DNA from 3 places in the Sphingobium sp. LMA1-1-1.1 genome. Region 1 is predicted to be linked to each of the others. Evidence: riboswitches for the same ligand, from Rfam matches in the RefSeq annotation. Region 1 holds a riboswitch; each other region holds the start of a gene.
The links. A riboswitch is a leader RNA that binds a small molecule or an ion and turns the genes downstream of it on or off. The one in region 1 is predicted to bind cobalamin.

Region 1 (9,932 bases):
AGGGCTTCGACGAGATCGAACTCATCCCCGCCGCTAGCCGCCAACCGCAAGGAAATCCCGCATGAAAAAGGTATCTGCAACCGTCATCACCGGCTTTCTGGGCGCCGGCAAGACCACGCTGATCCGTCACCTCATCCAGCATGCCGGCGGCCGCCGCCTCGCCCTTATCATCAACGAATTCGGGGATGTGGGCGTCGATGGCGCGCTGGTTCAGGGGTGCGGCGACGCAGCCTGCCCGGATGACGACATCATCGAACTGGCCAATGGCTGCATCTGCTGCACCGTGGCCGACGATTTCCTGCCGACCATGCAAAAACTGCTCGATCGCCCTGTCCCGCCTGATCACATCATCATAGAGACCAGCGGCTTGGCCCTACCCAAGCCGCTGGTGAAGGCGTTCCAATGGCCCGACATCCGGACGCGGGCCACGGTTGACGGGGTCATTGCCCTGATAGATGCCGACGCGCTGGCCGCCGGCCGCTTCGCCCATGACGAAGCGGCGCTCGCGGCTGCCCGCGCCGCCGACCCGACGCTGGATCATGACAGCCCGATCGAGGAACTGTTCGAGGATCAACTCGCCTGTGCCGACCTCGTCCTGCTCAACAAGACCGACTTGGTGGAGCCAGATCGCCTGGCGGTGCTGGAGCAGGAGCTGGCCCGGGAAATCCGACCCGGCGTCCGCATCCTCCGCACCGCCAGAGGAGAGATTGACCCCGCCATCCTGCTCGGTCTCGACGCGGGCGTGGAGGACCAGATCGATGCCCGCCCCTCCCACCATGACGATGAGGAGGATCATGACCATGACGATTTTGACAGCTTCGTCGTGGATCTGGGCGAACTTGCTGGGCCAGAGCCGTTGCTGACGGCGCTCGCGCAGAGCATTGCCGCCCATGACATATTGCGGGTCAAGGGCTTCCTCGCCATTGAGGGGCGCCCGGCACGCCTGGTTCTTCAGGCGGTCGGTCCGCGCATCCAGCATCATTATGACCGGCACTGGCAGGCCGGCGAGCCGCGCCGGTCCCGGCTGGTGGTGATTGGCCAGCGCGGCATGGACCGCGCCGCGATAGCGGCCGGACTGAGCGCCCAGATGGCGACCGCTTGAATGCATCTGCTGACCGCCACGCCCGGCACCGTCTCCAATGGCGACGAAGCCATAGACCTCGGCCAGTCACCGGGGGACATCGTGCTGCTGACCGTGGCGGACAGCGAACTGGCCTGTTTCGCCAGCGCAGCCCATGCGCTCACGCAGGAACTGGGGGAAGGCGCGCCGCGCATCCGGCTCGCCAACCTTCTCCAGCTCAAACATCCCTATTCGGTCGACATGTATGTCGAGAAGGTCGTGGCCCATGCCAAATTCGTCTGCATCATCTTGCTAGGGGGTAAGAGCTATTGGCCATATGGCATTGATGAGATTTCAAATATCGCGCGGGAGAAAGGCATTGCCTTCGCCGCCATCGCGGATGATCGGGAAGATGATCCCGAATTGCGCGCCGCTTCGACCGTCGGCCCGGAAAGCTGCGGTCTGCTGCGCGACTATCTGAGGCAGGGCGGCATAGCCAATGCCATCGCTTTCCTGCGAAAGGCCGCTGATCTTGCCGGCTTCGACGCGGGCGCTGCCGATGCGCCCGTCCCGGTGGCCGATGCGGGCCTTTATCTGCCTGGTCACGATCGCCCGACCCTGGATCAGGTCAAGGCCCGATGGCAGGCCGGTCGGCCCACCGCCCTTTTCCTCTTCTACCGTGCCCTGCTGATCGCCGGTACGCTGGATGCGGTGGACCGCATGATCGCGGGACTGGAGGCCGCCGGCCTTAATGTCCTTCCTGTCCATGTCCGTGCCTTGCGCGAACCATTTGCCAGGGATTTCCTGCGCCATCTGATGGCGGGAACCCCGCCGGACGTCATCCTCAACGCCACCGCCTTTGCCGCCAGCGCGCCGGGAGAGCCGCGCACGCCCTCGATCCTTGAGCAGGCGGACTGCGCCATCCTCCAGACGATCTTCGCCAGCGCGGAGCATGACAATTGGGAGGCCAGCGCGCGGGGATTGGGCCCTCGCGATCTTGCGATGCATATCGCCCTGCCCGAGGTGGACGGTCGTCTCTTCACGCGCGCCTTCGCCTTCAAGGCTGTGGCGCGGTTTGACGAGCTTACGGAATGCAGCATCGTGACACCCCATATTCTGGAAAACCGTGTCAACTTCGTTGCACAACTTACTGCAAACTGGTCAAAACTCAGGAAGTTACCAGCCAATGAACGCCGGGTCGCGATGGTTCTGGCCAACTACCCCAACAGCGACGCCCGCATCGGCAACGGCGTCGGGCTGGACACGCCCGCAAGCGCCGCCGCCATTTTGAAGGCCCTGTCGGAGGCGGGCTACCGGACGGGTACTGCTCCCACCGACGGCACCGCACTGATGCACCTCATGACCGGCGCCGTCACCAATGCCTCTCCAGATCGCCCCGGCGAGGTCAGCCTGCCGCTCGGCGCCTATCAGGTGGCCTTCGCCTCGCTACCCAAAGCGGCGCTTAATGCGGTCCAGGATCGCTGGGGCGCACCCGAAGCAGATCCCTTTTTCCGCGACGGCGCCTTCCACCTGCCGGCGCACCGTTTCGGCAACATCGTCGTCGCCGTCCAGCCTTCGCGCGGCTATCATATCGATCCCAGGAACAGCTATCACGACCCGGCGCTGCCGCCGCCCCATGCCTATCTCGCCTTCCATATTTGGCTGGCCGACGCGTTTGGAGCGCATGCCGTCGTTCATGTCGGCAAGCATGGCAATCTCGAATGGCTGCCGGGGAAGGCCGTCGCCCTGTCGGAAAGCTGTTTCCCGGAAATCTGCGCCGGACCGATTCCGCAAATCTACCCCTTCATCGTCAACGACCCCGGCGAAGGCACTCAGGCGAAGCGCCGCATAGGCGCGTGCATCGTCGATCATCTGACGCCGCCGCTGACGCGCGCCGAGAGCTATGGTCCGCTCAAGGAGCTGGAGGTGCTGGTCGATGAATATTATCTTGCCGCCGGCATGGACCCGCGCCGGCTGGAAACGCTGCGCAAGGACATATTGGCGCTCGCCGCCGCACAGGGACTGGACAGGGATGCAGGCGCGCGAGGAAGCGGAGACGAGGCCTTAGCAGCGATCGATAACTATCTGTGTGAACTCAAGGAAATGCAGATCCGTGATGGACTGCATGTCTTCACGCAGAGCCCGGAAGGCCGTCTCCGCCGGGATCTCCTCATCGCCCTCGCCCGCTGTCCCAGAGGGATGGAGGAAGGCCAGCAATCGCTGCTGCGTGCGCTGGCCGATGATCTGGCACTGGATTTCGATCCCCTGGATTGCGTGATGGGCGAGGCATGGACCGGCGCACGCCCGGCCGCCCTGGAGGCTGTCGCGAAGGCCCCCTGGCGCACCAGGGGCGACACGGTCGAACGGCTGGAACTCTTTGCCATCGACCTGGTGGACCATCTGTCCCGCGAACAGGGGCATGACGGCATTCAGCGGCCGGGCGCCCCTGGCCCGCTAAGCGAGGCCGTTCTCAAGGCCATAGAAGCCGATCTCGCGCCCCGCGTCGATGCCTGCGGACGTGCCGAAAAGGCCGCGCTCCTCGACGCCCTCGACGGCAAATTCGTCGCTCCCGGCCCTTCCGGAGCGCCCACCAGGGCCCGGCCCGACGTCCTTCCCACCGGCCGCAATTTCTATTCGGTCGATACCCGGGCGGTGCCCACGGTCGCCGCCTGGAATCTCGGGCAACGCTCCGCCGATCTCATCGTGCAGGACTATCTTCAGCGCGAGGGCGACTATCCCCGCGCCATCGCCCTTTCGGCCTGGGGCACCGCCAATATGCGCACGGGCGGCGACGACATTGCGCAGGCGCTTGCCCTGATGGGTGCGCGTCCCCGCTGGGACTGGGCTTCGGGCCGCGTCATCGGGTTCGAGGTCATGAAGATCGCGGAACTGGGCCGCCCGCGCGTCGACGTCACCTTGCGTATTTCGGGCTTTTTCCGGGATGCCTTCCCGGAGCAGATCGACCTTGTCGACAGCGCAGCCCGCGCCGTCATGGCGTTGGACGAACCGGAGGAAGACAACCCGGCCGCAGCGCGCCATCAGGCGGAAACCGCGGCCCTGATCGCGGAGGGCATGGCGGAAAAGGTCGCGCTGCGCCGGGCAGGCAGCCGCGTCTTCGGGTCGAAACCCGGCGCTTATGGCGCAGGCCTTCAGGCGATGATCGACGAGAGGATCTGGCATGACAGGTCGGACCTGGCCAATGTCTATCTCGACTGGGGCAGTCATGCCTATGGCGGCGGGGTGGAGGGCGACAGCGAACGCAGCCTCTTCGCCCGGCGCCTGACCGACGTCGACGCCCTGATACAGAACCAGGACAATCGCGAGCACGACCTGCTCGACAGCGATGATTATTATCAGTTCGAAGGCGGCATGGCCGCCGCCGTCGAGCATCTCTCCGGCAGGAAACCGCTCAGCTATCATAACGACCACAGCCGCCCCGAACGTCCTGTCGTCCGCACGCTGGAGGATGAGATCGGCCGGGTCGTCCGCGCCCGCGTCACCAACCCCAAATGGATCGCCGGGATGATGCGTCACGGCTATAAGGGTGCGTTCGAAATCGCGGCCTCGGTCGACTATCTGTTCGCCTTCGCCGCCACGACCCATGCCGTCAAGGACCATCATTTCGACGCCGTCCATGCTGCCTTCATCGAGGATGAGACGGTCCGCGCCTTCATGGCGCAGGCCAATCCGGCAGCCCTGCGTGAAACCGCCGCCCGCCTCCACGAGGCGCTGGACCGCGCCCTTTGGAAACCCCGGTCGAACAGCGCCGCCATGCTTCTCTCCCAAATCAAGGATGCCTCGCAATGATCGAACGCACGCCCGAACAACATGCCGAAAAGATGAAGAAGAAACAGGCCGCCCATGACAGGATCATGGCCACCAAGACGCAGGAAAAGGGCCTGTTGATCGTCCACACCGGCAAGGGCAAGGGCAAGACGACCGCTGCCCTGGGCATGGTGGTCCGTGCCATTGGCCATGACAGGAAGGTGGGCGTCGTCCAGTTCGTCAAGGGGGCGATGACCACCGGGGAAAAACGGGTGTTCGACGCGTTTCCGGACAATGTCGAGTTCAAGCCGATGGGCGAAGGCTTCACCTGGAATACGCAGGACCGGACCCGGGACATTGCCCTGGCGCGCGAAGCGTGGGATGAGGTGAAACGCATGATCGCCGATCCGGCCTATGACATGGTCCTTGCCGATGAACTCAACATCGTCCTGCGTTATGACTACCTGCCCGTGGAAGAGGTTCTGGAAGCCGTGACCGCCAGAAGCCCGATGAAACATGTGCTCATCACCGGCCGCAACGCGCCCGAAGCGCTGATCGACGCGGCCGATCTCGTCACGGAAATGACGCTTGTCAAACATCCCTTCCGCAGCGGCGTGAAGGCCCAGCCGGGAATCGAATTCTGACACACACCGCCTTCGACATCGCCTCCTTCGAGGATCTGGTCCACCTGCGCCGCGACGTTCGCCATTTTTTGACCGACCCGCTGGACGAAAGCGAGGTGGAAAGGCTCCTCGCCCTTGCGCACAGCGCCCCGTCCGTGGGGCTGTCGCAGCCCTGGCGGTTCGTCCGGATCGAAACGCCGGGGCTGCGCCAGGATCTCGCCGTCCATGTCGATGCCCAGATTGCCCGGGCAGGCAAGATCTATGACGGGGAGGAGGACCGGCTTTACCGCAGCCTCAAATTGCACGGGCTGCGCGAAGCGCCCGTGCTGTTCGCCGTCTATTGCGACGAAGGCACTGAAACAGGGCACAGGCTGGGCGCAATCACTATGCCGGAGGCGCGACGCTACAGTTGCGTGATGGCCATCCACACATTGTGGCTTGCCGCCCGCACGCGCGGCATTGGGCTGGGCTGGGTGTCGATACTGGATCCCGCGACGGTGGATGCGATGCTTGCCATTCCCGGCAACTGGCGCTGCCTCGGGCTGATATGCCTGGGCTATCCTGTAAGCGAAGAGGCGACGCCGGAACTGGAAAGACGGGGCTGGGAACATCGCACCAACTGGCATTCCGCGATCGTCACGCGCTGACGATTGCCGCTGAACGGCTCTTTCCTTTCCCGTCCTCCCCGCCTATGAGGCGTTGCTGGAACGGGTTCCGCCCGCTCCATCGATCGCGTCGGTGCCCCGCGAGGGGCTTAAATGGGAACGCGGTGCGGGAGGATACTCCCTAATCCGCGGCTGTCCCTGCAACTGTAAGCGGCGAGCAAGGCAAGGACGGCCCCCCCATCCGGGGTGGCCAGCCACTGGAGCAATCCGGGAAGGCCCGTGCCAAGGCGACGACCCGCAAGCCAGGATACCTGCCGAACGCAAAGGTCGCTCTAGCCATGGTCCAGGGGATGGTCACGGCTCGGTTCTCCGCACGGGCGACGAATGCGGCTGGGGGACATCCTCCGGTCGTCGTTGCGACGTGGGAGGTGAAGTTCGTTGCCAGACGCGCAAAGCGCATCGTCCGCCGCCGTTCGCGGCTGGTGTCCATCGGCATGGCGTCCGATGACGGCAGGCGACGGGTTGCTGGTACGGGTGCGCCCGCGCCTGGGCCGCCTCACCGTGCCGCAGGCCATCGGACTTGCAAAAGCGGCCCGTTCGCACGGCAACGGCCTGATCGACCTTACCAACCGCGCCGCGCTCCAGCTTCGCGGCGTGACGGAGCAAAGCCATGCTCCACTGCTCCGGCAACTCATCGCTCTTGGTCTCGTCGATCCCGATCCCGGCCGTGAGGCTCGCGGCAATGTCCTGCTCACGCCAGATTCCTCGCCAGGGGACGACACGGAAAACATCGCCCTCAGCCTGATCGAGCATCTTGATGAAATGCCCGAACTTCCCCCCAAGATCGGGATCGCTATCGACGCCGGCCCGGCGCCCTGCCTTGCGGCTGTTCCTGCTGACTTCCGCTTCGAACGCAGCGCAACGGGCGTGCTGCTGCTGAGGATGGACGGACGGATGCTCGGTTCCCCGACCAGGGGCGAAAACGCGGCTCGCGACCTGAGCGCCCTTCTCCACTGGTTTCTGGCCACGGGCGGGGCAGCATCTGGCCGCGCAGCCCGGCACAGGGCGCCTCTGCCAACCGTTGCGGATGTCGCGCCCGCGCCGTCCCGCCCGCCTTCCCAAGCGCTGGCGGCGGCAGCCGGCTCGTTTCACGGCATTCCCTTCGGCCAGTTCCATGCCGACAGCCTCATCGCGCTGGCGGAAAAAGGGAATGTCTGCGCCGTGCGCATCACCCCCTGGCGCGGCCTGATCCTCGAAGGGGCCAAGGAGGATGCCGACAACGTCTCCATTGACCGGCTGCTCGGGATGGATGCCTGCCCTGGCGCACCTGCATGCCCGCAGGCAAGCGTTGCGACCCGCAGCCTCGCCTCCCGGCTCGCACCGCTGGTCAATGGCTCCCTGCATGTGTCGGGCTGCGCCAAGGGCTGTGCCCGACAGGCGCCTGCCGACCTTGTTCTCACCGGCAGGCAGGGCCGCTTCGACCTGTCCCGCAACGGCCCCGCCGGATCATCGCCGGAGTTGACCGGCATGACCGCCGACCAAGTCCTCGCCCATTTTGGAAGGCCCTGATGCCCCAAAACTATGAAACCGATGGCGCCGCCATCTACCGGCAGTCCTTTCGCATCATCCGCACCGAGGCTGATCTCGGCCGCTTCTCGCCTGAGGAGGAGCGCATCGCCGTGCGCATGATCCATGCGGCGGGACTGGTCGAACTTGCGTCCCGGATCCGCTTTTCTCCCTCCTTCGCAGAAGCTGCCATCGCCGCTCTTCAGGCCGGCGCCCCGATCCTCTGCGACGCGCGTATGGTGTCCGAAGGGATCACTGCAAAGCGCCTGCCGGCCGCCAATCCGATCCTCTGCACGCTGAACGATCCGCAAGTGCCCGCGCTGGCGGAGCGCATGTCCAACACCCGCTCTGCCGCCGCGCTTGAATTCTGGCGGCCTTATCTGGCAGGCGCGCTTGTTGCGATCGGCAATGCGCCGACGGCTCTGTTCCATCTGCTCGACATGCTGGAGGATCCCGCCTGTCCTCGCCCGGCCGCGATCATCGGCTGTCCCGTCGGCTTCGTCGGAGCGGCGGAATCGAAGGAGGCGCTCTGGCACGCCCAACCCGTCCCCTGCTGCGTCGTGGAGGGCCGCCTTGGCGGCAGCGCCGTCACGGTCGCGGCGGTCAATGCCATTGCGAGCCCCGCGGAATGACCGGCGGGACCATCCACGGCGTTGGCCTGGGACCGGGCGCGCAGGACCTGATGAGCGTCCGTGCCGACCGGCTGATCCGCGACGCCCGACATATCGCCTATTTCCGCAAGCGGGGACGGTCGGGCCATGCCCGCAGCATCGTGGAGGGCATGTTGCGCGCCGATGCCATTGAATTCCCGATGGAATATCCGGTGACGACGGAAATCCCGCTGTCCGACCCCCGCTACAATGACCTTCTCTCGGCCTTCTACGCCGATTGCACCGCGCATCTGGAAGGACTCTCCGCGCGCGGAGAGGATGTGGTCGTCCTCTGCGAAGGCGATCCCTTCTTCTATGGCAGCTTCATGCATCTGCACAGCCGGCTGGCCGCGCCGGTGAAGATCGTCCCCGGCATCACCGGCATGTCCGGCGCCTGGACCGCCAGCGGCACGCCGATCAGTTGGGGAGACGATGTCCTGACCGTGTTGATGGCGACGCTGCCCGAAGAGGAACTCGTCCGCCGCATCCGTGACAGCCATGCGCTGGCGGTGATGAAGATCGGCCGCAACCTCCCCAAGCTGCGCCGCGCAATCGAAGCGGCCGGCCGGCAGGACAACGCCTGGCTGATCGAATATGCGACGATGGCGGATCAGCGCATCAGGCCGCTGGCGGAGGCGACCGACGTCACCGCTTATTTCTCGATCCTGCTGATCCATGGGCAGGGCCGCCGCCCATGACCGGCTGGATCGTGGCAGCGGGTCTTGGGCCGGGCGCGGATGCGCTCGTCACGCCAGAGGTGACGGAGGCGCTTGCGCAGGCAACCGACGTCATCGGATATATCCCCTATGTCGCCCGCGTGGAGCAAAGACCGGGCCTCATGCTCCACGCATCGGACAATCGCGTCGAACTTGAACGCGCCGCCCTTGCCCTGAGCCTTGCCGCCCAGGGCAGGCGGGTCGCAGTGGTGTCTTCGGGCGATCCGGGCGTGTTCGCCATGGCTTCGGCCCTGTTCGAAGCCATGGAGGCAGGCCCGCAGGACTGGCGCGATCTCGATATCCGCGTGCTCCCCGGCATCACCGCCATGCTCGCCGCCGCGGCGCGCGCGGGCGCTCCGCTTGGCCATGATTTCTGCGCCATCAACCTGTCCGACAATCTGAAGCCCTGGCCGCTGATCGAACGCCGCCTGCGCCTCGCGGCACAGGCCGACTTCGCCATGGCTTTCTACAATCCGCGATCCCGCTCCCGGCCGGAGGGCTTCGGGCGGGCGCTGACGATCCTGCGCGAGGAATGTGGCGAGGATCGGCTTATCCTGTTCGCTCGCGCCGTTTCCACGCCCGAAGAAACTCTGCGCATCGTGCCGCTGAGCGAGGCGACTGCGCAGATGGCGGACATGCGCACCATGGTCATCGTCGGTTCCAGCCGCACCCGGCTGATTACCCGATCAGGGCCGCCGATCCTCTATACGCCGCGCTCCGCCGCATGACCCAGCCATTGCAGCACCGCGGCAACCTCATGCGTCATCAGCGCGGCCGGACAGGCCGGGCGCTCGATCATCACGACCGGCAATCCCAGTTGCCGCGCCGCAATCAGCTTCGCCTGCGCGCCATCGCCACCAGCATTTTTCGAAACCACGCAGTCGATCCCATGGGCGCGCATCAAATGCATTTCGGCCTCCACCGTAAAGGGGCCCCGGTCGACCACC
Region 2 (9,932 bases), on a different contig from region 1:
TCGTCGTCAAGGATGACAGGATCATCGGCGCCGTCCTCTATGGCGACACGGCGGATGGCGGCTGGTATTTCGACCTGTTGAAGCGCGAAGAGGATGTCGCGGAAATTCGCGACCTGCTGATCTTCGGCCAGGCCTTCGCCTCGGGAGGGGGCGCGCTGGACCCTAAGGCGGCCGTTGCGGCGCTCTCGGACGATGCCGAGATCTGCGGCTGCAACGGCGTCAGCAAGGGCCAGGTCGTCGCCTGCATCGAAAAGGGCGCGTGCAGCCTGGATGCCGTCCGCGCCACCTGCAAGGCGTCGGCAAGCTGCGGCAGCTGCACCGGCCTGGTCGAGAATCTGCTGGCCGTGGTGCTGGGCGACGACGTCCAGTCCGGGCCGAAGACCATGTGCAAATGCACCAGCTTCGGCCATGACGATGTCCGTCGCGAGATCGTCGCGCAGAACATGCGCTCGATCCCGGAGGTGATGCAGAAGCTGCACTGGTCCACCCCGGACGGCTGCTCCTCCTGCCGCCCCGCGCTCAACTATTATCTGCTTTGCGCGCTGCCGGGCGAATATCAGGACGATCAGCAGAGCCGCTTCGTCAATGAGCGCATGCACGCCAACATCCAGAAGGACGGCACCTATTCGGTCGTGCCCCGCATGTGGGGCGGCCTCACCAACCCGCGCGAGTTGCGCGCCATCGCCGACGTGGTCGAGAAATATGATGCGCCCATGGTGAAGGTCACCGGCGGCCAGCGCCTCGACATCTTCGGCATCAAGAAGGAAGACCTGCCCGCCGTCTGGGCCGACCTCAATGCCGCGGGCATGGTGTCGGGCCACGCCTATGGCAAGTCGCTGCGCACGGTGAAGACCTGCGTGGGCTCCGAATGGTGCCGTTTCGGCACGCAGGATTCGACTGGCCTGGGCGTCAAGATCGAGCGGATGACCTGGGGATCGTGGATGCCCCACAAGTTCAAGATCGCGGCCTCCGGCTGCCCCCGCAACTGCGCGGAGGCGACGATCAAGGACTTCGGCGTGGTCTGCGTGGACTCGGGCTATGAACTGCATGTCGGCGGCAATGGCGGCATCCATGTCCGCGCCACCGACCTACTGTGCAAGGTTTCGACCGAGCAGGAGGCGCTCGATCACTGCGCCGCCTTCATCCAGCTCTATCGCGAGGAAGCGCGCTATCTGGAGCGCACCGCACCCTGGATCGAGCGCGTCGGGGTTGAGTATGTCAAGCAGCGGATCGTCGAGGACGAGGCCGGCCGTGAGGCGCTTCGTGCCCGCTTCCTCTATTCGCAGAGCTTCAGCCAGGACGACCCCTGGGCCGAGCGCGCAGCCGGCCAACATGCCGAACTGCACCAGCCCCTGGCCCCCATCGCCATCGCTGCGGAGTAACACCCATGACCGACTGGATCGACATCGGAACGCTGGCCGACATTCCCCAGCGCGGCGCCCGCACGGTGCAGATTGCCGGCGAAGAGGAAATCGCCGTCTTCCGCACCGGCGACGACCATGTCTTCGCGCTGGTCAACCAATGCCCGCACAAGAAGGGGCCGCTGAGCCAGGGCATCGTCCATGGCCACAGCGTCGCCTGTCCTCTGCACAACTGGAACATCGCGCTGAAGACGGGCGAGGCGCAGGGCTCGGATGAGGGTTGCACGCCGACCGTCCAGGTCAGGCAGGAGGGCGGCCGCATCCTGATCGCCCGTCCGACAGGCCTGAAGGCGGCGGCCTGATGGCGGACGCGGTCCGCACGACCTGCGCCTATTGCGGTGTTGGCTGCGGTATCGTGGCCACGCCCGGCGGGGCACGTTCCGCGACCATCGCGGGCGACGCGGCGCATCCGGCCAATCGCGGGCGGCTCTGTTCGAAGGGCACGCATCTGGGCGAGACGGTGGGCCTGACGGGTCGCCTGCTGCACCCGATGATCGGCAACAGGCAGGCGAACTGGGACAAGGCGCTTGACCTCGTCGCGAAGAAATTCCGCGAAACCATTGATCGTTACGGCCCGGACAGCGTGGCCTTCTACGTCTCCGGCCAGCTCATGACCGAGGATTATTATGTCGCCAACAAGCTGATGAAGGGCTTTATCGGCTCGGCGAACATCGACACCAACAGCCGCCTCTGCATGTCGAGCGCAGTCGCCGGGCACAATCGCGCATTTGGCGAGGATGTGGTGCCCGCCAGCTATGACGATCTGGATCAGGCCGACCTGATCGTGCTGGTCGGCTCCAACACGGCCTGGTGCCATCCGATCGTCTATCAGCGGATCCAGGCGGCCCGCGCCGCCCGCGGCACGAAGCTGGTCGTCATCGACCCGCGCCGCACCGAAACCTGCGAGGGCGCCGACCTGCACCTGCCCGTGAAGCCGGGCACGGACGTCGCGCTGATGAACGGGCTGCTGGCATGGTGCGACGCCGAGGGCATCACCGATCCGGCTTTCGTCGCCGATCATGTCAGCGCACCCGAAGGTTTTTGGGACCATATCCGCACCGGCCACGATCTCTGGACGACCGCCAGGACCTGCGACATCGCGCCCGCTTTGCTGGAGCAATTCTACGCGCTGTTCGCCGCCACGCCGCGCACGGTCACGATGTTCAGCCAGGGCATCAACCAGTCGATCCGCGGCACCGATCAGGTCAACGCGATCATCAACGTCCACCTCGCTTGCCGACGCATCGGCAAGCCGGGCGCGGCGCCCTTCTCGATCACCGGCCAGCCCAATGCGATGGGCGGGCGCGAGGTCGGCGGGCTTGCCTCGACCCTCGCCGCCCATATGGACTTCGCCCCGGACAATGTGGAGCGCGTCGGCCGCTTCTGGGCCGCGCCGAAGATGGCGACGAAGCCCGGCCTGAAAGCCGTCGACCTGTTCCGCGCCATCAACGAAGGCCGGATCAAGGCGCTCTGGGTGATGGCGACCAATCCCGCCGTCTCGTTGCCCGATGCGGGCCGCGTGCGCGAAGCGCTGGAAGCCGTCCCGTTCCTTGTCGTCTCGGACATCATGGCCGACACCGACAGCAGCACCCATGCCCATGTCCGCCTGCCCGCCGCCGGCTGGGGGGAAAAGGACGGCACCGTCACCAATTCGGACCGCACGATCAGCCGCCAGCGCCCCTTCCTGCCGCTGCCCGGAGAGGCCAGGCCGGACTGGTGGATCGTCAAGGAAGTCGCGCGCCGCATGGGTTGGCGCAACGCCTTCGCCTATGACCGGCCCGCCGACATCTGGCGCGAACATGCGCGCCTTACCGCCTATGGAAATGATGGGCAGCGGATGCTGAACCTGCGCGCCTGGGCGACGATCGGCAATGATGCCTATGACGCCATGGAGCCGTTCCGCTGGGGCGGCACAGCTTTCGCCGACGGCCGCTTCCCCACGCCGGACGGCAGGGCGCGGCTGGTGCTGACGAAGCAGATGGAGGTTCAGGAGCCGCTGGGGCAATGGCCGATGACGCTCAACACCGGGCGCTATCGCGACCAGTGGCATACGATGAGCCGAACCGGCCTGTCCCCGAAACTCGCCCGCCATCGCGAGGAGCCGCTGGTGGAAATCCATCCCCGCGATGCCGGGGCGCTCGGGATCGTCGACGGCGACCTGGCCCGCGTCGCGACAGCGCAGGGCAACAGCATCTTTCGCGTCAGCCTGAGCGAGGGCCAGCGGCCCGGCGAAATCTTCACGCCGATCCACTGGACGGACCAGATGTCGAGCGGGGGCCGCACCGGTCTGCTGCCCCGTCCGCTGGTCGATCCCCATTCGGGCCAGCCGGGCTTCAAATCGACCCCGGCCAGCGTCGAGAAGGTGGCCGCCGAATGGAAGGGCTTTCTCATCCTGCGCGATCAGGCTGCGACAGGGCAGCCCGTGAAGCTGCCCTGTCTCTGGTCGACCAGGATCGCCGTGCCGGGCGGCGCGCTCTATGAAATTGCCGGCAATGGCGATCCTGCCCGGCTCGACGCCTTTCTTCCAAAGGGCGACCGGGTGGAGGCGATGGACGCCTCACGCGGAACGCGGCGCATCGCGACCATCGGCGAAGGCCGACTAAACGGGGTGCTGTTCGTGACGCGCACCGGCCTGCTGCCCTCGCGCGACTGGCTGATCGGCCAGTTGCTGGTCGAGGGGGTCGGCGGTTCCGTCCTTGCGGCGCGCGGACCCGGCAGCCAGCCGGACAAGGGGGCGACCATCTGCGTCTGCTTCGACATCGGCCTCAACCAGATCGTCGCCGCGATCCGCGAACAGCAACTGGTCGATATGCCCGCCATCGGCAAGGCGCTGGGCGCGGGCACCAATTGCGGGTCATGCCGCCCCGCGCTCGCCAATATCCTTGCCCAAAGCATGCAGGAGACGCTTCATGCAGCCGAATGAACTGCCCCAGGACCTGATCGCGCCCGGACAGGTCTGGCTGGTCGGCGCGGGGCCGGGTGATCCGGACCTGCTCACGCGCAAGGCGGAAAGGCTGATCGCCGCGGCAGAGGTCGTCTTCTACGACGCGCTCGTCGGGCCGGGCGTGATCGACCTCATTCCCCCGGGGGTGGAGCGGGTCAGCGTCGGCAAGCGTTCGGGCCGCCATTCCAGGGCGCAGGACAGCATCAACGACCTGCTGCTCGCGGCCGCCAGGGCGGGCAAGCGCGTCGTGCGCCTGAAGGGCGGCGACCCCTCGGTCTTTGGCCGATCGGCGGAAGAGATGGCGCATCTGGCGGAGGCGGGCGTTTCCGTGCGCATCTGCCCCGGCATCACCACGGCCAGCGCTGCGGCGGCGAGCGGCCATGCCTCGCTCACCCTGCGCGGCGTGGCGCGGGGGCTGACGCTGGTCACCGCGCATCTGAAGGCGGGCGAACCGCTGAAGCTGGATTGGGAAGCGCTGGCCCGTCCGGGCGGCACGATCGGCATCTATATGGGCCGGGCCGCGGCGGGCGAGATCAGCCATTGCCTGATCGCCGCCGGGCGCGATCCCGAAACGCCGGTGATGGTGGCGGTCAATGTCTCCCTGCCGACGGAACGGCTGATCCGGGGCAAGCTGTCGGCTCTGGCCTTCCTGGTGCGGACGATCAGCGACGAAGACCCGACGCTTCTGCTGATCGGGGAGGCGGTGGCCGGGACGCATGCGCCGGTGGAGACCATGGCGGCTGTAGCCCTGACCAAATAACGACAGCGCAGCATGCTCCCGCGAAGGCGGGAGGCCCGTTCAAAGTCGGTACGGGGCGCTCTCGCGGCTTGCCTCGTTCAGGTGCCTTGGCGGAAGCACTCCATTCATCGACTGCCTTTTGCCAGAGCCTGCAGATCCTCCGGCCGGTTGATGTTGGGCAGCACGAATTCGGGCCGGTCGACGATCCGGGCGCCGACCCGCTCCAGCCAGCCCCGGATCGATCTGTTATTGTCCTCCGCCAGATGGGCATCCAGTTCGCCCGCCAGCGAAGCGGGCCAGAATCCGGCCAGTTGCTGCCCCTTGAGGATGGCGGGTTCAGGGCCGATCAGGGCCTGCGCCAGGCCGTCCGGATAGGCGGGCACGTCGCACCCGGTCGTCAGCACGGCGTCATAACCCTGCGCCAGGGCATGATGCAGCGCCGCGTTGAGGCCGCCCAACGGCCCCATGTCCGCGGCGGGCCGATCCGCCAGCCCGATCATGCCCTCCACCTGCCGGCCGCATACCACGACGGTTTCGACATGGCGGCCGAGAGCCTCGACCGCATGGTCCAGCAGGGTGCGCCCCTCCAGCATCGCCTGCGCCTTGTCGCTGCCGAACCGGCTGGACCGCCCGCCAGCCAGCACCGCCCCCATCAGCCGCATCATGCGCCGCCGCCTATGATCCGGGCATAGCTGTCGGGATCGACATTGCTGCCTGAAATCACCACGACGCCGGCCCCTTCGGCAGGCGGAGCAATTCCGGCCAGCATGGCCGCCAGCGATGCGGCTCCGCCCGGCTCGACCACCAGCTTGAGCACGGAAAAGGCAAAGCGCATCGCGTCGCGCACCTGATCGTCGCTCACCGCCAGGCCCCCGGACAACAGCGCCTGGTTGATGGGAAAGGTCAGCGCTCCCGGCGTCGGAGACAGCAGCGCGTCGCAGATCGACCGCGCATCGGGCGACACGCTTTCCCGCTTGCCGCTGGCCAGGGACCGCGCCGTATCGTCGAACGCTTCCGGTTCCACCGCATGGATGTTGACCTCGGGCATGCGCGCCTTCACCGCCGTCGCGATCCCCGACACCATGCCGCCGCCGCCGCAATTGACCAGGATCTGGCCGATCTTCGCGCCAGCTTCGGCGGCCTGCTCCATGATCTCCAGCCCGATCGTGCCCTGGCCCGCCATGATGAAGGGATCGTCGAAGGACGGCACCAGCACCGCGCCCCTCTCGGTCGCCAGCCGCGTGGCGATCTCCTCCCGGTTATCGGTGAAGCGGTCATAGGCAACGACTTCGGCGCCCAGCGCCCGCGTGTTCGCCGTCTTGATCGCGGGCGCGTCGGCCGGCATCACGATCGTCGCCGCGATCCCCAGCAAGCGCGCCGCAAAGGCGACGCCCTGCGCGTGATTGCCCGATGACCAGGCGACGACGCCTGCCTTTCGCTCCCCGGCGTCCAGCCGGGCCAGCCGGTTGTAGGCACCGCGGAACTTGAACGATCCGCTGTGCTGCGCGCCCTCGAACTTCACCAGCACCCGCCGGCCGCAGCGGGCGTTGAGCGCCGCATTTTCCAGCAGGGGGGTGCGGATGGCGGCGGGGGCGATGACCCGCGCCGCATCCTCGACATCGGCGGCGTTGATGGCGAACGACATGCAATCTCCTTCTGCGGCTGCCCCTTGGCATGGCCGCCGCTTTCCCTTATGGCGCCCGGCGCGGGCAGGGCAAAGCCCCTGCGCGCAAGGAAGATCGCGCCGGTGCCCGGAAGGGCTGAAAACGGGAATGCGGTGCGGACGGGAAGCCGTCCCAATCCGCGGCTGTCCCTGCAACTGTAAGCGGTGAGCGCGATGCACTTCGGCCCCCAGGGCCGGCCACTGGACGCAAGTCCGGGAAGGCGTGCATCGCCGCATTGACCCGCGAGCCAGGAGACCTGCCGACGCATGGTCGCTCTTGCCTTGGTCCAGGGTATGGCCACGGCACGGTGTTCTCCGTCTGAGCGACGAAGCGGCGCGGGGCCGCATCGGTGTGGGGGAGGGCGCGGGCGCCAGCCATTTTCCCCTGTCCGGCCGCATGAGCGGACGCCCTGAGCCATGTTGCATCGCGCTCAGGGGGAAGACAGACATGTTGAGGATTTCCGTTTCCATCGCCGCCTTGCTCGCGGCCGCACCTGCGCTGGCGGAGGATGAGATCATCGTCACCGCGCTGGGCATCGAACAGCCGCGCGACGAGGTCGGCCAGGCCGTCACCGTGATCGACGCCGACACCATCCGCACCCGCCAGAGCGTCAGCGTGGTCGACCTGCTGGCCACCACGCCGGGCGTGCGCTTCAACCGCAGCGGCAGCCTGGGCGGCGTGACCGGGGTTTCGTTGCGCGGCGCGGAAACGACGCAGACGCTGGTGCTGATCGACGGGGTCAAGGTCAACGACCCCAGCGGCATCGGCGACATGTACGATTTCGGCAATCTGCTGACCGGCAATATCCAGCGGATCGAGATTTTGCGCGGCTCCAACTCGATCGTCTACGGCAGCCAGGCGATCGGCGGCGTGGTCAACGTCATGACCGGAACGCCCGGCACCGGCTTTGCCGGCAATGCCTCCGTCGATTACGGCTACAGCAATACGCTGAACGCGAAGGCGGACGTTTCGGGCGGCAGCGGCAGCGGCATCGCGTCGGGCGGCGTCGGCATCGCCTATTTCAACACCGACGGCATTTCCTCCGCCGCCAGCGGCACCGAAAAGGACGGCTATGAGAATATCGCCGCCAATGCCAGGCTGAAGCTGTCCTTCACCGATACCCTCAACCTCGACCTGCGCGGCTATTATATCCATGCCGACCTGGATACCGACAATGGCGTGGTGGACAGCACCACGGACTCCTCGAAATCGGATCAATATGTCGGCTATGCGGGCCTCAACCTTGCGTTGCTCGACGGCAGGCTCACCAATCGGGCGGCCGTCACTTGGTTCCGCATCGACCGCGACTATACGTCCGCTTTCGGGCCTTATGCCTATTCCGGCACCAATTTGCGCTTCGAATATGAAGGGGTCTACCAGCCGGTCGATCAGGCGAAGCTGGTCTTCGGCTATGAACATGAGCGGCCCGACTATGATTTTTCCGGCTTCGGTTCCACCGAACGCCACAAGGCCGATATCGACAGCGTCTATGCGCTGGCCGTCGTCAAGCCCCTTGCCGGCCTGTCGCTGACCGGCGGCGTGCGGCATGACGATCACAGCCAGTTCGGCGGCGCGACGACCTTCGGCGCCAACGCCAATTACACGCCCAATGCCGGCGCGACCAATATCCGCATGAGCTATGGCGAGGGGTTCAAGGCGCCGTCGCTCTACCAGCTTTACGGCGCCGATGTCGGCAATGCCGGCCTGCGTCCCGAGCGGTCGAAAAGCTACGATATCGGTTTTGACCAGAGGCTCGACGGCGACCGGGCGATCCTCTCCGTCACGGCGTTCCGCCGCGATACCAGAAACCAGATCAACTATGATTATTCGATCGGCCTCTATGGCGGGTATAATAATCTCGACCGCACCCGCGCCAAGGGGGTGGAGGCGATGCTGACGCTGAGGCCGGTCGATGCGCTGACCGTCACGGCCGCCTACAGCCATGTCGATGCGCGCGACCGCAGTAGCGGCGCCCGGCTGCCCCGCCGCGCCCCCGACGCGGTCAGCGTTTCAGCGGATTATGTCTGGCCCTTCGGCCTGTCGACCGGCGCCACCGTGACGATGGTGGGCGACAGCTTCAACGACGCGACCAATCTGGTACGGCTGGACGGCTATGCGATAGCGAACATCCGGGCGTCTTTCCCGATCATGGAGAAGCTGGAAATCTATGGCCGCATCGACAATGTCACCGATGCGAAATACGCCACGGTCTATGGCTATGGCACCTATGGGCGATCGGCCTTTGGCGGCGTGCGTGTGCGCTTCTGACGGCTTATGGGCGCGGCGCGGCGTTGATCTGCGCCGCGCCCCTGCGCGCTGCGCCGTCAAGCTGCGCCGTGATGCTCCTCGCGGCGTCGACATAGGCGGGGCCGCCGCACACCGTCCACGCCTGCGGCACGCGGATGCGCGGAATGGCGCGCAATATCGGATGGTGCAGCATCTCCGTCCCCTGATCGACCACCTTCTCGCTCCCCGCCTCGACGATCAGCCAGTCCGGGCGGGCGGCGATCATCTCCTCCAGCGAAAGCTGCGACAGTGCCGGCTTGCCCAGCCTGGCCGCCAGGTTGACCAGGCCCACGCGCCGCATCAGGTCGTCGACCAGCGTGCCGGTGCCGGTCATATAGCCGCGCCGCTGATAATAGGCGGCGACGCCGCGATGCTTCGGATGGGGCAGGGCGGCAAGAGCCCGGTCCATGCGGGCGATCATCGCCTCGCCCCGTTCGGGATGGCCGACCGCCGCCGCCACCTGCCGGATCTGCGCCAGGATCATCGCATAGCTGTCCGCGCTCGCCAGTGCCAGGGTCCGCCATCGGCCCGGTGGCGCGCCGACCACGTTGTCGCCCGCCGGAAAGCCGATCAGCAGGTCCGGGCGAAGCGCCAACACTTCCTCGGAAGGGCGCTTGAGGGTACGGAAGGCGCGGGCCTTGCCGACCGCCGCCGACAGTTCTGGGTCATGTCCATAGGGGCTGAGCGCTGCGATCTGCGCCGGATCGGCCAGCGCGAGCACATATTGGTCGGCGCAGGTGTTGAGCGACACGATGCGTTTCGGCGGAACCGGCGCGGCGCCGGTCAGCGAAAGGGCGCAAAATGCGGCAAGGATCATTCTTCTGCGCACCCTGTGGCCCCTGTGCTGCGCCCCAACAAATCGTGCCTCGACACACTCC
Region 3 (9,932 bases), on a different contig from region 1:
TCTTGAACGGGTCCAGGCGCGCATTCCAGTTCGGCCCGGCAACCAGATAATTATCGCGGCGATCGTAATTGGCCGCGGCGCGGATCGCTATCCCCTGGCTTACCGGGACATTGATGACTCCGGTCAGCTGCTGCGTGTCGAAATTGCCATATGTAGCGTCGATCGAACCACTGAACTCTCCCAGCTTGGGCTTGTTCGTGATGATGTTGACCAGGCCTGCCGTGGTGTTGCGGCCGAACAGCGTGCCCTGCGGACCGCGCAGCACCTCGACGCGCTGGACGTCGAAGAAGCTGACTTCCTGGACCTGAGGACGGGCGATATAGATGCCGTCGGCCATGAAAGCGGCGGACGGATCACCCTTTTCGGTGCCGTCGGAACTGCTGACGCCGCGAATGGTGATCTGCAGGCCGTTATTACGGTCGATCGACAGATTGGGCACCTGTTCGCCAAGGCTGGTCGGGTTGGTGACGCCGGCCGATAGCAGGGCGTCGCCGCTGACGGCCGTCAGGGCAACAGGCGTTTTCGACGCAAGCGTCTCGTTACGGGTCGCGGTGACGACGATTTCCCCGTCCGGCAGTGCTGCACCCGCGCCCGCTTGGGCGAAGGCCGGAAGCGAAAAGGAAAGCGCTGCGGCAAGCGCGGTGACCGAAACATAGGCCGTGCGAATTTTCATCGAGAACATCCCCTTTTTTAAGGTGAAATTTGTCGCCCCTGACGTCGACAGCGCAATTTCCTAACAGCGCATGTCAACGTTGACAATATCGAAAATGTCAACGTTGACATTCTCAGGCTCGAGCCACTGGCAAGGATCGGTCAACGTTGACAAAAAAGCCGGCCTACGCGAAGGCTCACGACATGCCTATCGATACCAAGCCTACGCTGCACGATGTCGGCGCCCTCGCCGGGGTGGCGGCCCGCACCGTTTCGCGGGTGATCAATCGTGAGCCAGGCGTGTCGGAGCGAACCGCCGCAAAGGTCAGGCGCGCCGTTGAAGAGCTGAATTTTCGTCCCAATCTGGCCGCCCGCGCGCTGCGCGGCGACCGGTCCCTGCTCGTGGCGATCGTCAATAGCAACCCCTGGCCACGCTATGTTGCCGATGTGGTGCGGGGCGTGTCGATGGCATGCCGGCAGGCAGGAACATATCTGACCTTCGAGGAATTTTCGCCCGACGACCAGCATATCGCCGCCAGCATGGCGAATTTTATCGACAATGTCGGGATCGCAGGCACCATATTGATCCCGCTCCTGGCCGACGACCAGGAATTGCTCGACATGCTCGAACGTCGCGGGGTGCGCACCGTGCGCATGTCGCCGGCGCGCGACATCGGCAGAACCAATGCCGTGATTTCACGCGACGAGGACGGCATATCCGCGCTTGTCGATCACCTCGTCGCCCTCAACCATCGCAAATTCGGATATATCGCAGGGGCTCAGGGCCACGCCTCCTCGGAAATCCGCGCCGGCGCGTTCCGGAAACGACTGCATCACCATGGCGTCGACTGGTCTTCCGTACTGTTCGCCCATGGCGACTTCAGCTACATATCCGGAGCAGAGGCCACCCGCCACATGCTGGCCAGGGACCGCAAGGAATGGCCGACCGTCATCTGCGCCGCCAATGACGAAATGGCTGCCGGTGTGATCAGCGTGTTGGGCACAATGGGGATCAGGGTACCGCAGGATATCGCGGTGACCGGCTTCGACGACAATGACATTGCCCGATTGATCTGGCCGCCGCTCACCACCGTCCGGCAATCCGTCGTCGATCAGGCCTATTCGGCGACCCAATTGCTGCTGGATCGAACCTCGGACGAACCCCGATGCATCGAACATGGGGTGGAACTGATCATCCGGCAAAGCACCTCCGGCTGAGCCATGGCGGTAAACAAGGAAACAAAGCGGTCGACCTGACTGAATCAGATCGACCGCTCCGGATTTCTTGCCATCACCGATTTCCTGGCCCGCGATCGGTTCCGATCGCATGGAAATCGCTTCAGGCGAGGTTGGAACCGATCCACGCCGCCACGTCGGTAACCGGAATGGCATTGCGCTGGTTGAACGTCCCGGCCTTGTCCCAGGCGACGCCGCGTCCCTGGGCAAAGGCGGCGCGATATTTCCGCATCATGTTCTGCGGGTCGCGGGCCAGTTCTTCCATCAGGAAGGGTACAGTCCATTCCGACCGGCTGAAGGGACGGCCAAGGGCAGCTTCCAGCTTGTCCGCGACTTCGCCATAGGTGACGGTATCGCCCGCAAGGAATACGATCTCGTTGCGGATGGTCGGTTCGAAAAACACGATTTCCGCGGTCAGCACCCCGATGTCATCGGGCGTGGTCAGCGTCACCGCGGTGTCGAGGCTGCCAAGGGCATGGACTGCGCCGTTCTTCAGATCGACGACGCCGAATTCCGGTTCGAACAGATAGCTCATGAACATGCCGGTGGAAATGATGACCCACTCGGTCTTGCTCTGCGAGCGCAGCAATTCCCGCACGTCGAGCTGGGCGTCAAAGATATCCTGCGGGCTGCCACGACCGATCGCTTCGAAATCGACGCCAAACTGCCACGGGAAGTAACGCGGTATGCCCGATTGCAAAGCAGCCTTGGCCAATTTCATGGGCGTGTTGATCCCGGCGGCATAGCCCGCGCATCCGATCACCGTGTCATAGCGCGAAAATACGGACGCCAGTTCATCGATCGAGCTTGTCACCAGATCGCCCACGACGATCTCGATACCCAGATCACGGATTTCGGCGACATCCCGCTGCTTTTCGGGCACGTCGGACTCGACGGCACTGGCGCGCAGCAACACGCTGATCCTGGCCCCATCGACGTCCTTTGCGCGACGCGCCAGGTTACGCAAGACTGGCAGGCCCAGTTCGCCGGCCCCCAGCACGAGAATGTTCCGTGACTTCACGATGGAAACTGCATCATTCATAATTCTGACCTATTCAGCATTGGTTGCCGCCTTGATATGGCGATCCATGGACAAGCGCGAAAGAAGGCACATGCGTGATACTGGGGCCGGATTATTGAATCCGGAGGACATTCTCGAATATTCCCAGACCGTTTGCGACGGCCTGAGAGACGACGACGACGGCTTGCGGCGAGAGGTTCTGGCCCATGCCGGCAATCGCTGGTCGCTGGGCGTCATTCACACGCTCGGCGTGTACGGCCAACTGCGCCATGCGGAAATCGGCCGGCGCATGCATGGCGTTACGCAACGGATGCTGACGCGCACCCTTCGCCAGTTGGAGCGCGACGGATTGGTGATCCGCCACGATTTCGAGGAGGTGCCCCCTCGCGTCGAATATCAGCTGTCCGATTCCGGCCTTGAGCTGCTTGTCCGGATGGTCCCTCTATGGACATGGATCGTCGAGAATGCGGAGCGGTTTCGGAAGGCCCGGGAGACATTCGACAGCCTTCAGCTGGGCAAGGCGTCATAGAACCCCGTCCTTCGCGACAGGGAGCGCCCAGGCGATTACCTGATCGCCGATCGGCGTTTTCATGAAGTGATGGCCCCGGTCATCAGGACGACATATTCACGCCCATTCTGCTCATAGACCATCGGCGCCGCCTGACCGCCGGCGGGGAGCGCCTGCTGCCAGAGGATTTTACCGGTCCTCATGTCGATGGCCTTGAACAAATCGTCCGTCGCCGCCGCGATGAAGATCAGGCCGCCAGCCGTAACGACCGCACCGCCATTATTTGGCGTACCGATGCAAATTTGCAATCTTGGACGACGGCGCCCTGTCGGCACCGCATGAGAACACTTCCCACCCGCAGCAATCGCCCGCGTCCGACGAGGGCAAATTCCGCAAGTTGCTCCAGTTCCTGATTTTCCGTTCCCAGGTCCGGTCGGTCCGCTTTTGCAATTCGGTTGCCCAGAATTAGCCGATTCCAGAATGCGCCTTCAATTTTGAGGCTGATCCATACTGTCACTGACCGGATAATTGGGGAACTGATCGGAAATATTCGATGCATCCTTGACGAGGCCAAATGCATCGGATAATTACGATGCATGGACACCAGCGAAGCACTTTCGGTCCTCTCGGCTCTTGGCCATCCCACGCGTCTTGATGCGTTTCGGCTGCTGATCCGACATGAGCCTGACGGCCTGTCGACCGGCGAGCTGGTCGAGGCCTCCGGCCTGACCCAGAGCACCTTCTCAACGCACCTCGCCGTCATGGTGAAAGCTGGACTGGTACTGTCGGAGAAGCGTGGCCGCCAACAAATCCAGCGCGCCAATCTCGACGCGTTGCGCGGACTGATGGTCTATCTGGCCAAGGATTGCTGCCAGGGACGCGCCGAACTGTGCGAGCCGCTGCTGGCCGAACTTATCTGCTGCTGAAGAGGCGATGATGACCGATATCGTGATCTACCATAACCCGCTTTGCGGAACCTCTCGCAATGCCCTGGCCATGATCCGCAATGCGGGCATCGAACCCCATGTGGTCGAGTATCTGAAGACGCCGCCAAGCCGCGCGCTCCTGGTGCAACTCATGGATCGGGCCGGCATCACCCCGCGCGCCCTGCTGCGCGAGAAAGGCACGCCTTTTGCCGAACTGGGCCTGGGCGACGAAAGCCTGGCCGATGACGCGCTGATCGACGCGATGATGGAGCATCCCGTCCTCATCAACCGTCCGCTGGTGGTGTCTCCGCTGGGTGTGAAGCTCTGCCGGCCTTCCGAAGAAGTCCTGGATCTGCTGCCGGCCGGGCAGCGCTGCCCATTTGTCAAGGAAGACGGCGAAGTCGTGGAAGCGACGAGGCGATGACCCTTTCGGTTCGCGACGCAACGATCGGCGATGCCGGTGCCATTGCCGCCATCTACGCGCATCACGTCCTGCACGGCACGGCAACCTACGAAATCGTGCCACCGACAGAGGAGGAAACCGAAGCCAAGATACGAACGCTGACCGGACGAGACTGGCCATTCCTTGTTGCCTGCGATGGATCTGAGGTGGTGGGCTATGCCTACGCCACGCAGTTCCGCGATCGGCCGGCCTACGCTTATGCCTGCGAGAACAGCATCTACGTGGCGCACGACAGGCGCGGTAGCGGCATCGGCAAGCTGCTCCTCATGGCCTTGCTGAAGGCCGCTGAAGCCCATGGCTTCCGGCAGATGGTCGCCGTCATCGGCGGGGGTGAACCTGCCTCCGTAGCGCTCCACGCGTCCTGCGGTTTTGAGCATGTCGGTCGCCTCACCGGCATGGGCTGGAAGGCAGGCCGCTGGCTCGACACGGTTTACATGCAGCTTCCCTTGGGCGGCGGCATCGCGACCGCGCCGGCTGCTTCCGGGAAGGACTGACGACCATGTCGCTGTTCGAACGCTATCTCTCGCTGTGGGTGGCCCTGTGCATCGCGATCGGGATCGGTCTTGGCCATTTGCTCCCGAGCGCCTTCGAGACCATCGCAGCGCTGGAGATCGCCAACGTCAACCTCGTCGTTGCGGCGCTGATCTGGTTGATGATCATCCCGATGCTGCTGCGGGTCGATTTCGGCGCGCTGCATAGCCTTCGGCAACACTGGCGCGGCATCGGCGTCACCCTTGTGGTGAACTGGGCGATCAAGCCATTCTCGATGGCGCTGCTCGGGACGTTCTTCCTCCGCTATTTGTTCGTCCCGATACTGCCGGCAGGCGCATCCTCGTCCTATATTGCGGGCCTGATCCTGCTGGCCGCAGCGCCATGCACGGCCATGGTCTTCGTCTGGTCGAACCTTGTCGACGGTGAGCCGAACTACACATTGAGCCAGGTGGCACTGAACGACTTGATCATGATCTTTGCCTTCGCACCGCTCGTCGGCCTGCTGTTGGGCGTGGCATCAATCACCGTGCCGTGGAACACACTGGCGCTGTCGGTGGGGCTCTACATCGTCGTCCCGGTTATCATCTCCCAACTGCTCCGCCGAGCGCTTCTTCGCGGCGGCGAGAAGGGACTTCAGCATTTCCTGTCCGCCATCAGCCCGATCAGCCTTGCCAGCCTGCTGCTGACGCTGGTGCTGCTGTTCGGCTTCCAGGGTGAGCAGATCATCCGGCAACCGCTGGTGATCGCGCTGATTGCCGTGCCGATCCTGTTTCAGGTCTATCTCAACGCCGGCATCGCCTACTGGCTCAGCCGCCGTTTCGGCGTGGCGTGGTGCGTCGCCGGCCCTTCGGCGCTGATCGGCGCCTCCAATTTCTTCGAACTGGCAGTGGCCGCCGCCATCAGCCTCTTTGGGCTCACCTCCGGCGCCGCGCTGGCAACGGTCGTAGGCGTGCTGGTGGAAGTGCCGGTGATGCTGTCCATTGTCGCCTTGGTGAAGCGAACCCGTCCCTGGTATGAGAAAGCCATTGCCGCATGAGATTGCGTGAACTCACCGCCCCCGATCATCTGCCTGCCTTGGACAAGGCCTTTGCGCTGGCTCGTCCCGCCACTGGCCTCGGACCGGACCAACCGCCTCCGCGCTTTCTACTGCTCTACGGCTCGCTGCGAGAGCGCTCCTTCTCTCGCCTCGCCGTGGAAGAGGCCGCCCGCCTGCTGCAATATTTCGGTGCTGAGACGCGGATCTTCGATCCCAGCGACCTGCCGCTGCCAGATCAGGTGGCGGAAGACGATCACCCTGCGGTGCATGAATTGCGCGAGCATGCGCTGTGGTCGGAAGGCATGGTCTGGTGCAGCCCGGAGCGGCACGGCCAGATCAGCGGCATCATGAAGACGCAGATCGACCACCTGCCGCTCCAGATTCGCGGGATGCGGCCGACGCAAGGGCGGACGCTTGCAGTCATGCAGGTGTCCGGCGGCTCCCAATCGTTCAATGCCGTCAACACGCTGCGCCTGCTGGGTCGCTGGATGCGGATGTTCACGATCCCCAACCAATCGTCGGTGGCGATGGCTTACAAGGAGTTCGACCAAGACGGCCGGATGCGGGCGTCGAGCTACTACGAGCGCATCGTCGATGTGATGGAGGAATTGGTCCGCTTTACGGTACTTATGCGACCGCATGCGGCGCAACTTGTGGATCGCTATTCCGAGCGCAAGGAAGCCGGAATTTCGGTTGATGCCGAGTCTGACCATTCGGCAGTCGCGATAGCGCCGCAATCTTGATTGACGGCTAGCAGCCCGGCACGGCGAAAATCAGGATCAGCAACCATGGCATCCGGCTGTACGACGGACTCAGCCGGGTTCTGGCCCATGCTCGCGATATCCCGTGTCCTGTTGTCGCTGGTTAAGCGCCTGGTTCTCATGCGGATATCGGCCATCTCGCCTTGGCTCGGTCTCGCGGCGGCGTGAGATTAGGCTCTTGCGGAGCATTGACCCTCCCGCTAACGCACCTCTGCCCGGGACGACGGCTTCGTCGTCCCGGGCATGATCGCGCCGGTGCCTCGAAAGAGGCTTAAAAGGGAACGCGGTGAGGATGGCTCCGGCCATCCAAATCCGGGGCTGTCCCTGCAACTGTAAGCGGCGAGCGCGATGCATATCGCTTCCTCCAGTGTGAGGAGGCAGCCACTGGACCGGACGCTAAATCCTGCGAGGTCTGGGAAGGCCGTGCATCAAGCTATGACCCGCGAGCCAGGAGACCTGCCAGCGTCTGGTCGCTCTTGCCCGGTCCAGGGGATGGCCAAGGCACGGTATCTTTCCGTTTGAGCGACGAACGGGCGGTGGAGACCGCATCGGTTCGCGTGGCGGTCGCTCTATGGCGTCCGGCTGCTGACGTGCGCCGACCGTCGCTGGCGGCACGTCTCCACCCGAATGTCGCGTGACGCCGGGAAGACATGCAATGGAATGGAAAAATGTAGGATTTTGGCTGGCCACCGGGCTGGCCGCCACCACGACGCAGCAGGCCGCCGCGGAAACCGCCGCGGATAGCTCAGCCGAAATCATCGTGTCGGGCGTTCGGCCGGGAGCATTGCTCCAGGAGACGGAAACCGGATCGCGCCTGGGGCTGACCGCGCTCGAAACGCCAGCCAGCGTCGCGCAGATTGATGGCGACGCGATCCGCGCTCGCGGCGATCTGGACATAATGTCGGCCGTAACCCGTGCACCGGGCGTCACCACCTCCGCCAATCCGGGCAATGGCGGCACAGCCCTGTCGCTGCGCGGCTTTTCCGGTCAGGGTTCAGTGCTGCAACTGGTTGATGGCGTCCGGCTGTTCCCGGTTGCGGGCACGATCACCTTCCCCACCGACCCGTGGAATGTCGAGCGGATCGAATTGCTGAACGGCCCCGCCTCCGTGCTCTACGGACAGGGCGCGCTGGGCGGCGCGGTGAACATCATCACCAGATCCCCCAATGCCGAACGCACCGAATTTGACGCGGAAGCAGGATATGGCTCGCAGGATAGCTGGCGCGCAGCAGCAGGTGTCGGTGGACCGCTGGGCGAGATGCTCTCCTACCGGATCGACGCCAGCTACCGGGCGTCGGACGGGTATGTCGACCGTGGCCATTCCAAGAGCCTCGCGCTCTCGGGCGCGCTGCGCTTCCGGCCAAGCGACAGCTTCACGCTCACCCTGCGCAACGACTATGGCAATCAGCGGCCGATGGAATATTTCGGCACGCCGCTGATCGACGGGGCGTTGGTGAAGGACAACCAGCGGCGCAACTATAATGTCGCCGACGCCAGCCTGCACTATCGCGACAATCGGACCACGCTGACCGCCGACTGGACGGTGGCCGACGGCATCACCCTCTCCAACGCCGCCTATCGCCTTACCAGCAAGCGTCTGTTCAAAAATCTGGAAAGCTATTTCTACAATGACGACACCGGCCTGATCAACCGAATGGACAATCTGGGCATCTTCCATGACCAGACCCAATATGGCGATCAGGCGACCATCCGCATCAGCAAGCCGATTGCGGGCCTGAAAAACGATCTGGTCGTCGGCTTCGACGCCAATCTCATCAAGCTCACTTATTCCAATGATTTCGGATCGGACCCACAGGAGGATGCTGTCGATCCCTTCGACTTCGATCCGGGCCTGTTCTACGACACGCAGGGCATCGCGCCCCGCTATCGCACGCGGACCAACGAATATAGCGTCTTTGCCGAAGACCGCCTGGCTCTGACCGATCAGCTTTCGGTGGTCGCAGGCATCCGGCACGAGCGGGACAAGGTGCAACGCTGGAACATCGTCTATAACCCGGACGGCAGCATCAGCGAGGTCAATGCCTTTCCCAATGGCGCGACCAATCGGAAATTCCGCAATACCACTTGGCGGATCGGCGGCGTCTATCAGCCGACCTCCAACATCTCGCTCTATGGGCAATATTCGACCGGCGTCGATCCGCTCGGCACGCTGACCACCTTCACCACCAATGCGACCCAGTTCGCCTTCACCAACGCGACGGGCGATCAAGTCGAGGGCGGCATCAAGGCCATGTTCCTCGATGGCAAGGGCAGCGCCACTCTGGCGGCCTATCGTATCGTCAAGAAGAAGCTGGTGGCGCAGCAGACGCCGACTAGTCCCATAGAACAGATCGGCCAGCGGTCCGCCAAGGGTGTGGAGGCTTCGGTGACGCTGCAACTGACCGACCGCTTCGGCATCGACGCGAATGGCACAGTGCTGGACGCTAATTTCGATGACTTCATCAGCGGCGGCACCAGCTATACCGGCAACACGCCACCCAATGTGCCTGAAGTAGCGGCGAACCTGTCCGTCTATTGGGCGCCCATTGACGCGCTGCGGGCCAATGCCAGTTTGCGCTATGTCGGCCGGAGCTTCTCGGACAACGCCAACAGCCACCGGGTGCCGGGCTATGCCGTGGTGGATGCGGGGTTGACCTATGCGTTCACCCCCAATCTCGCGGCGAACCTGCGGGTCTATAATCTCTTTGACAAGGATTATGCGACCACCACCTATAATGACGAGCAGTGGATATTGGGCCGCCCCCGTTCCATCGACATTTCGGTGACGGCTCATTTCTGACGCACGCGCCCGGTGGCGTCATCGCGGCAAGCGATGGC

Region 2: another riboswitch for cobalamin. It lies ahead of MRBLMA1_RS19500 (TonB-dependent receptor plug domain-containing protein); the one in region 1 lies ahead of MRBLMA1_RS08030 (cobalamin biosynthesis protein CobG).
Region 3: another riboswitch for cobalamin. It lies ahead of MRBLMA1_RS07255 (TonB-dependent receptor); the one in region 1 lies ahead of MRBLMA1_RS08030 (cobalamin biosynthesis protein CobG).

The regions. Positions count from the first base shown of each region.
Region 1 is NZ_JBEGHS010000012.1:94,565-104,496, reverse strand. It holds gene MRBLMA1_RS08055 (HoxN/HupN/NixA family nickel/cobalt transporter) at 1-65, shown strand, start outside; gene cobW (cobalamin biosynthesis protein CobW) at 62-1,102, shown strand; gene cobN (cobaltochelatase subunit CobN) at 1,103-4,867, shown strand; gene cobO (cob(I)yrinic acid a,c-diamide adenosyltransferase) at 4,864-5,469, shown strand; gene bluB (5,6-dimethylbenzimidazole synthase) at 5,466-6,095, shown strand; cobalamin riboswitch at 6,168-6,387, shown strand; gene MRBLMA1_RS08030 (cobalamin biosynthesis protein CobG) at 6,558-7,622, shown strand; gene MRBLMA1_RS08025 (precorrin-8X methylmutase) at 7,622-8,251, shown strand; gene cobI (precorrin-2 C(20)-methyltransferase) at 8,248-8,967, shown strand; gene cobJ (precorrin-3B C(17)-methyltransferase) at 8,964-9,713, shown strand; gene MRBLMA1_RS08010 (cobalt-precorrin-6A reductase) at 9,689-9,932, opposite strand, start outside.
Region 2 is NZ_JBEGHS010000056.1:79,073-89,004, forward strand. It holds gene nirB (nitrite reductase large subunit NirB) at 1-1,382, shown strand, start outside; gene nirD (nitrite reductase small subunit NirD) at 1,388-1,723, shown strand; gene MRBLMA1_RS19480 (molybdopterin-dependent oxidoreductase) at 1,723-4,344, shown strand; gene cobA (uroporphyrinogen-III C-methyltransferase) at 4,331-5,125, shown strand; gene mobA (molybdenum cofactor guanylyltransferase) at 5,230-5,766, opposite strand; gene MRBLMA1_RS19495 (threonine ammonia-lyase) at 5,766-6,749, opposite strand; cobalamin riboswitch at 6,833-7,046, shown strand; gene MRBLMA1_RS19500 (TonB-dependent receptor plug domain-containing protein) at 7,216-9,036, shown strand; gene MRBLMA1_RS19505 (ABC transporter substrate-binding protein) at 9,041-9,883, opposite strand.
Region 3 is NZ_JBEGHS010000007.1:8,293-18,224, reverse strand. It holds gene MRBLMA1_RS07305 (TonB-dependent receptor) at 1-673, opposite strand, end outside; gene MRBLMA1_RS07300 (LacI family DNA-binding transcriptional regulator) at 856-1,869, shown strand; gene MRBLMA1_RS07295 (aromatic alcohol reductase) at 1,991-2,908, opposite strand; gene MRBLMA1_RS07290 (winged helix-turn-helix transcriptional regulator) at 2,976-3,437, shown strand; gene MRBLMA1_RS07285 (hypothetical protein) at 3,497-3,724, opposite strand; gene MRBLMA1_RS07280 (ArsR/SmtB family transcription factor) at 4,013-4,342, shown strand; gene arsC (arsenate reductase (glutaredoxin)) at 4,353-4,766, shown strand; gene MRBLMA1_RS07270 (GNAT family N-acetyltransferase) at 4,763-5,299, shown strand; gene arsB (ACR3 family arsenite efflux transporter) at 5,305-6,333, shown strand; gene arsH (arsenical resistance protein ArsH) at 6,330-7,076, shown strand; cobalamin riboswitch at 7,331-7,572, shown strand; gene MRBLMA1_RS07255 (TonB-dependent receptor) at 7,750-9,894, shown strand.